2 regions of the Sporosarcina sp. Y1009 genome follow, and region 1 is predicted to be linked to the other one. Evidence: riboswitches for the same ligand, from Rfam matches in the RefSeq annotation. Region 1 holds a riboswitch; the other holds the start of a gene.

Region 1 (3,704 bases):
CCGGGCATTATCTGCATATTTTCCGTAATAATCAGGATCTGCACCGAGCGTTCCAAGAAAAGCAGCTTTGTAATCTGGAGATCTCCCCATTTGTCCAAAGGTTAACTTTGCCCACTCGGCAATGGCATCCCTGGATTCTAGTAATTCCTTAGAATTCTTGTCCACTCTAAAGTACTTTTGTGTGAATCCCCCGTTACCTGTGTCAGTCTCTGTTGTCAATACATCTTTCGTTTTTTCATCGTGTAATGCATCGTACAGTCTTGCAATAGATCGGGCTGCATTACGAAAAGCCGGGTGAGTTGTGACGTCTTTCACTTTTTCCCCGTGGAGCCAAATTTCCCGCCCATCTTTTAGACTTTCCAAGTACTCTTGTCCAGTCAATGGAATCGTTGTCTTTTTTTCTTCATCTACTTTCATTATCGCTTTCCTCCTTTTAATGGCATCGATCATTCCAAACAGCTCTAAACCCCAATATGCTTGGGATTAGAATGAATTGAAGAGTTGTCCATACCCCATTGTATTTAGGGGAAGTGAGGATTATTCATAAATAGGCGTTTAGTTATGAATCCCTGATAAATTTCCCTTTGAAATAACTTAGTGGATTGCCTTCGGTGTAATGAAAATCAATCACTTTCCCGACATATAAAACATGATCTCCGCCGTCATATTCTGCCCAAGGCTCGCACTCTAAATAGGCGAGTGAATCTTGAAGGCGGTGGCAGCACGTCCCTTTTTCCCAGCTAAAAGGTTCATTGTCAAGGGGTCTTCCAGCGAAATGCATCGCAGTATCCTGCTGCGTTTCTTTTAAAATATTTATTGTAAAATGGTTGTTTTTTAAAAACTGAAATGCTTTTGTTTTTCGATCTACAGATACGAGTAGTAAGGGTGGGTCCAGTGAGACTGAAGTAAATGAGTTTGCGGTAAACCCATGTTGGCCATCGCTTGTATCACATGTGACGACTGTTACGCCTGTTGCGAAGTGGCCAAAGCAGTTTCTTAATTCTTTGCTATCCAACTACATCTCCTCCAAATAGTGTAATGGTATATTGCTGTGATTTTTATTTGCTTCTTCTAAAAGTCTATTCACTTGTCCCTAATCTTTATTCCTCCCGAATGCACAAAAAAGCACATCACTTGTACACGACAAGGATGCGCTTTTGCTTTAAACTTTTTAAACGTTACTTTTCCCAAATTTCCTTCGAAATGTCAACAATAAACTTCAACTTTTCCCATTGCTGCTCTTCTGTCAGGTTATTTCCATGATGCGTTGAAGCAAAACCGCATTGTGGGCTTAAACATAATTGTTCAAGCGGAACATGTTTAGATGCTTCTTGTATTCGAGATTTGATCAGCTCTTTGTCTTCAAGCTCTCCATTTTTCGATGTGACAACACCTAGCACAACTTGCGCACCGCCATTTGGAATATGCTCAAGTGGTTTAAAGTCTCCTGAACGTTCATCGTCATATTCCAAGAAGAAGCCATCCACATTTTCTTTTGCAAGTAGTGTTGGCGCAATTAGATCATAGCTTCCTTCAAACGCCCAGTTAGAGCGGTAGTTTCCACGACATAAATGTGTTGAAACGACTAGATCTTCTGGTTTTCCTTCCAATACGGCATTTGCTACACGGAGAGCCAAATCAATCAAATATTCTCTCGAGTATTCGCCATCGTTAAAAGGAATATCCGGCGAAGAAAGCCCTGCAATATACACATCATCTAATTGTAAATAACGGACACCTGCATCATAGAATGCTTTGAAAGCATCGCGGTAAGCTTGAATAACATCTTTAGCATATTCTTCAATATCGGGATAGATGGTTTCATCTCTAATGCCGATATTAAATAATTGGTTCGGACTTGGTATTGTTTGTTTGGCAACAGCGCGTCCAGCAACGATTTCATTGAATTCTATAAAGTCTTTCACATGTGGATGGTCAGGATTGAATGAAACCTTCCCGATGTTACGGACATTATATCTTTCTGTTTCTTCATCACCACTAAAAACATACCCTATATCTGGAACATATCCTTCTATCCCGTTTAACTGCTCTAGAAAATCTGTATGCCAAAATCTACGTCTAAACTCCCCATCAGTTACTAATTCTAAACCAATTTCAATCTGCTTATCGACAACTCTTTTAATTTCAGTCGTTTCTACTTCACGCAGTTGTTCAGCTGTAATCTCACCCGCTTGAAACTTTTTCCGTGCATTGTGTAGGATTTCCGGACGTAGTAAACTCCCTACATGATCCGCCTTAAATGGTGCTTTTGTCAATGTCTCTGTCAGTGTTTTTGTCATTTTGCCATTCCTTCTTTCCAATTATATTAATAACTAGAATAAGAAAAACCTCTTCATTGAATAAGAAGAGGTTGGCATTTTATCGCTGTTCACTCTTCTCATCTCCAAGCTTACGCTACTGGAATTAGCACAGTACATAAATGTCTGTTGCTGAGGCTTCAAAGGGCCAGTCCCTCCACCTCTCTGGATAAGAAAGTTTCACTATTTAGTTATTGATATACACTTTACACATGCTTTTATCGAATGTCAAGGGTATTTTGAATATTATTATTGTTAGCAGTAAATCAACTGTTCACTTTAAGGCTTTAACTCATTCCCTAGACACATCCGCCAACACTTCGCGAGCGAAGTGAAAGTATGACGAGTATGGCATTTTGTGTAATTTCTCGACGGCATACTTCGCAAGTTGTTGGGCTTTCACGACATCTTCAAGATGGAAATAGCAAATCGCTTTGTAACTTTTTGTAATTTCTCTAATCGCTACGTCTAATGGAGATATTTCCACAAATTCATTTACTTCGATTGTATTGGAATTAAACAAATCAAGTGCCTTCTCATAATGACCTAATCTTGTTAAACTTCGCGCTTTCAAATCCCTTACAAAAACTAGCAAGCCCTCTTTTTCAGGTTCACTTAAAGACGATTCGTTCAACACATAGCGTTCATATTCATCCGCCATTTCAATCGCATGCTCATACTTATTCTCAAAAAACTCCTCGTATAAGACTTTCGCCAATTCATGTTCAATGAATAAATACTCATGCTGCATTAGGTTAATAAATGACGTCGCATCAGCAACATATTTTCGTGCTTCTTCATAATGATGTGCATCATAAAGAAGCCAGGTCTTTATATTCAAGAAGCCATAATAATCCGTTAAAATAAGACTCTTTCGGGAAAATCCAATAGCTGTATCTAGTAATTCATGGGCTGCTTTCATATCACCTAATGCCGTATACGACCAAACTTTCCCAGCCAGTAGCTCGATATAAATCGCTCTCGTTTCCAAGCTATCTTCAGTTATTAATTTATCAAGCCCCTTATCTAGAATCTCAATTGTTTCCCTATAGTTTGCGTTTGCAAATTCAATATTCGCAAGAAATGCCCATAACCTAACGACACGCCATTCCATTTGTAATTCTGTGTATAAAGCCATCGCTTTCTCGGTATACAATTCCCAGTTGCTATCTACGTTCTTTAAGTATTCCTCATTGGACTGAACATATAAAGCGTATAGAGATTTCGCGTATAATTCATAAACCCTAGCCGCCTCATAACTTTGATCCATCTTCATAAGCAATGGTTGTAATAAGTTTGTCGCCGCTAAAACGTCATCATTAGCAAATAATTCGGTTGCCGTATTTATTTTGTCTCGAAGTTCTTCTTTTGATATCTCTTCGACAA
Region 2 (3,704 bases), on a different contig from region 1:
TTCAATTTCAATTATAAATGTTATGCTAGTTGTAATAGTTAGAACGGTTTCAATAAGAAATGTCTTCAATAAAAAGGTTCTTTTCTTGAAGAAAGGAGTTTAAAGTGGATTTCAAGTACCTTTCACTAACAGAAGCATGCTGAAAGTGCCAGTTACCTGTTTAATTGACTGGCACTTTTAATGAGAGGAGTGTCTAAGATACAATTTCAGGGGAAAATTATTTTTATAGTAAAAGATCAATTTGGTTGCATCCACTTTTATAAAAAGAAATCACAAGCGCCAGCAAGTCTAGAACAATTCCAAGCCTATATCGAGTCTCTTCAAAAGGAGTTAGGTGAAAAGTTAATAAAATCGTATATTGTTGATACTGAAAATGGCAAGGGAAAGTACATTTGGGGATCCAATGTTTGGAGAACGGATTTAAATGAAAAAGTTTCTCCTCATCATCAAAAATACATAACATATTTAGAAGAGCATCGAAAAGAGATTACATTTATTGGGCCATATAAAGCGATGCGAACAAAGGGTTTGCATTTATGTTGTTATGGTCATGAATGGCGTACTCAGCCTATTAAGGTGAAAAGAGGCGAAACATGCCCTAAGTGTGAACATAAAATTAAAGAATCTAACGGAGTAAAATTCATCACAAAGCTACTAGTGAAAAATAAAATTGAATTCATTAAAGAAGTACATTTAACAACTTTCGGTCATGAGCAAGACCTGCGTTTAGATTTTTTGGTTTGTCAAAATAACCAACCATTATTTGCAATAGAATATAATGGTATCCAACATTACAAGCCAATAAGGAATGCTTATTTTGGAGGCTATAAGGGATATCGAAAGCGTAAACAACGTGATAGAATTAAACGTAATTATTGTTGGAAAATAGGTTTACCTATTATAGACATACCTTACACTGAAACAGAAGAGCAAATTGAAGAAACGGTTTTCCGTTTTTTGAATTTGTTTGAACTGGCCCAACCTTCGAATTCAAGTAAGTAAAGGAAGGTATCTGTTACACCTAACATAAATGATGACCGTTGCTGAACAATCGTCCGAAATTCAAAGTGACTGATAACTCAAGTTATGGTATACTATCACTAACTAAATAATAAACTCTTAACTTATTGAGAGAGATGGAGGGAATTGGCCCGACGAAGTCTCAGCAACCTGCCCGCTGGTAAGGTGCTACATCCAACAGGGAAACCTGAATGATGAGGAGAAATTTTTGTATGTAAACTCTTCTCTCGTCTGGGAAGAATTTTTTGTTTAGAAAAAATTTCAGGAGGGATTACGATGACAAATTTACAACAGCTATATGCGGAACGCGAACGATTGAAAAGACAAAAAGCAACTGGTGTTGCGAGTGCCATGAAAAGACATCAAGAAATCTCAAAACTTCAGCAGGAAATCGAATACTACGAACTTGGTGAAACAATCTCGAGAGCAGAAATTCAAGAAGAGTTGGCGGAAATTGAATTGCTGCAGGTGGAGATTGACCGTTTGACTGGCGTGGTTGCTGAGAGAAAGCGTGTTTTATCGGCTCATGTATTTGGAAGTCGTGAAAGTATAAGTAATTACGATTGCATATAAGTATAGGCTCATCTTTTTTGTTTGCTACAGGATTTACCAAATATGAAATTTTTAAAAAGCCTACTTCTTGCCTATTTTCGGCGAGGAATTAGGCTTTTGATATTCTGTAATAGGAAAGACATCACTTATAATGCTTTTATTTTTTCTTTTCTACTTGAAAGTCGAATACCCAACAAAACCCCGAGCAACATTCCAATTGTAGCACCGATTATAGCCCCTAAGTATCCGACAGCTTCATAACCACGCCCACCCATAAATTCAAAATCTGCAAAATGGTTACCACCTATATTCATACCAACGAATAATCCAATAACTAGCCCGATGACGGAGAGGATGACGCCCATGCCTAATCCATACAGCGTTTTACGTTTCATTTTAATCACCTCCTTAAATCTGCAGTCGCAACATATATGCTATAGAGTGATTGACAAAACTATATATTCCAAACAGTCAATCTAGTGTAGTAATTATAACATTTATAGTTACTATATGTTAGTCTTCTAAATTATTCTGTAGGTAAAGAGAGAGATTATTGATTTACTTAGTCGCGTAAGATTATATAAACGGTTTTCCGATTTTATTTAGTTCGCTTTCAACATTAATCGATAATTAAAGTATAAAGCCATACGTATATTTTATCGTAAGTGTTATACTAGTTGTAATAGTTTGAATGGTCTTTAAAGAGAACTGTATTCAACAAATGGCCCAATCAATTACTAAAATATTGTTCAACCTCGCTATGCGCAATGCTGGTGAAAAGAATTGTACCTTTAACTGAGAAGGGAGATAATTTAAATCAAAAAGTTTACCTGGATAGTGTTGATTTTATTTTTGTCTGCCATATTTTCAGGGTGTTCAGCATCTGAAGTGATTCGGGTGGGCACTCCTTATAATGAGAATGGAACTGAAGGAATAAAATTTGATAAGGAGATTAAGGACTCGAAATCAATTGAAGCTTTGAGAGAAATCATTAGGAATGTTAGGGAGATTGAAGAACCAAAAGACATAGATAGTGAACCAGAGACCTTTTTTTTGCTTGATCGTCAAAAGGAAGGCGTTGCTGAAATGTGGTTTTATGTTTTTTATCAGGGCGACGGCAGTTTAATTTTATATAATGACAATTCAAATAGTTACTTTGCTCTTTCTAAAGAGCAAACTAGTGAACTGAGAAGCATAATAGAACAATAGTAAATCGTTAATCAGCGATTGTGTGATTGTTACCAAGATGATGGTTGAGTAATGATGTAATAGGAGGAGGAGAAATATGACTAAATCTCAAAAGACTTCTGTTTTAATTGCAATTGTAGTACTTGTTTTCTTCTTTGTATTATCTTTAATTACGCGTCAGTGGGGATTCTTTTTATGGAGTTTATTGCCTGTTTTCATTGTTGCGATGACTACATTTACGGCTAAGACTGGCAAGAAAGATACCGGGAGATGAAAAAAGTATATTGAACTTGAATTGATAGAAAGGAGTCTGCAACACAGTGAGACATCACAATCAAAAGCTTTTTAAGACGTTCATTTGTTTTCTACTCATTTGGATCTTAATTGGCTATAATCCAGCGTTAACTACTGCTACTGAACAGGCAGTTTTAGAAGGAAAGTTAGAAGATTACTTGGTAGAACATGAGGAAGATGTTGCTGGATTAGCAACGATTGTGATTGACCAGGATGAAGTCATTTATAAGATGAAAGGTTATGCAAATATAGAAGAACAGGTTCTTGTTAATGAAGATACTGTTTTTGAATGGGCATCAGTCTCTAAAGTGTTGATATGGATCAGTGTTTTACAACTAGTAGAGGCAGGCAAGCTTGATTTAGAAACGGATATCGATTCTTACTTGCCAGATGATTTCCGCTCCAAAACAGAATTTGGAGATCCCATCACGCTGCTTCACTTAATGCATCATAATGCGGGATTTGATGATAGTGTGACTGACGTAATGGTTCCTGGTCCAACCGAACAGAAGTCATTAAGAGAAGTACTCGAAGCAGCAGATATAAAACAAGTATTTCCGCCTGGTAAGGTTCTTGCTTATTCAAATTATAGCAGTGGTCTCGCTGCCTACATTGTCGAGGAAGTAAGTGGTCTAGACTACCGGGAATAT

The links. Region 1 has a riboswitch for S-adenosylmethionine ahead of AC25Y1_RS18905 (5-methyltetrahydropteroyltriglutamate--homocysteine S-methyltransferase). Riboswitches for the same ligand answer to the same signal wherever they lie in the genome.
Region 2: another riboswitch for S-adenosylmethionine. It lies ahead of AC25Y1_RS01655 (hypothetical protein); the one in region 1 lies ahead of AC25Y1_RS18905 (5-methyltetrahydropteroyltriglutamate--homocysteine S-methyltransferase).

Annotation. Positions count from the first base shown of each region.
Region 1 covers NZ_JBYHFO010000027.1:15,403-19,106, forward strand. Annotated here, with positions in the region: gene AC25Y1_RS18895 (4-hydroxyphenylacetate 3-hydroxylase N-terminal domain-containing protein) at 1-417, opposite strand, end outside; gene AC25Y1_RS18900 (flavin reductase family protein) at 560-1,015, opposite strand; gene AC25Y1_RS18905 (5-methyltetrahydropteroyltriglutamate--homocysteine S-methyltransferase) at 1,179-2,288, opposite strand; SAM riboswitch class I at 2,396-2,494, opposite strand; gene AC25Y1_RS18910 (helix-turn-helix domain-containing protein) at 2,611-3,704, opposite strand, start outside.
Region 2 covers NZ_JBYHFO010000001.1:316,409-320,112, reverse strand. Annotated here, with positions in the region: gene AC25Y1_RS01660 (DUF2726 domain-containing protein) at 181-1,002, shown strand; SAM riboswitch class I at 1,122-1,221, shown strand; gene AC25Y1_RS01655 (hypothetical protein) at 1,297-1,593, shown strand; gene AC25Y1_RS01650 (hypothetical protein) at 1,719-1,967, opposite strand; gene AC25Y1_RS01645 (hypothetical protein) at 2,410-2,781, shown strand; gene AC25Y1_RS01640 (hypothetical protein) at 2,858-3,034, shown strand; gene AC25Y1_RS01635 (serine hydrolase domain-containing protein) at 3,081-3,704, shown strand, end outside.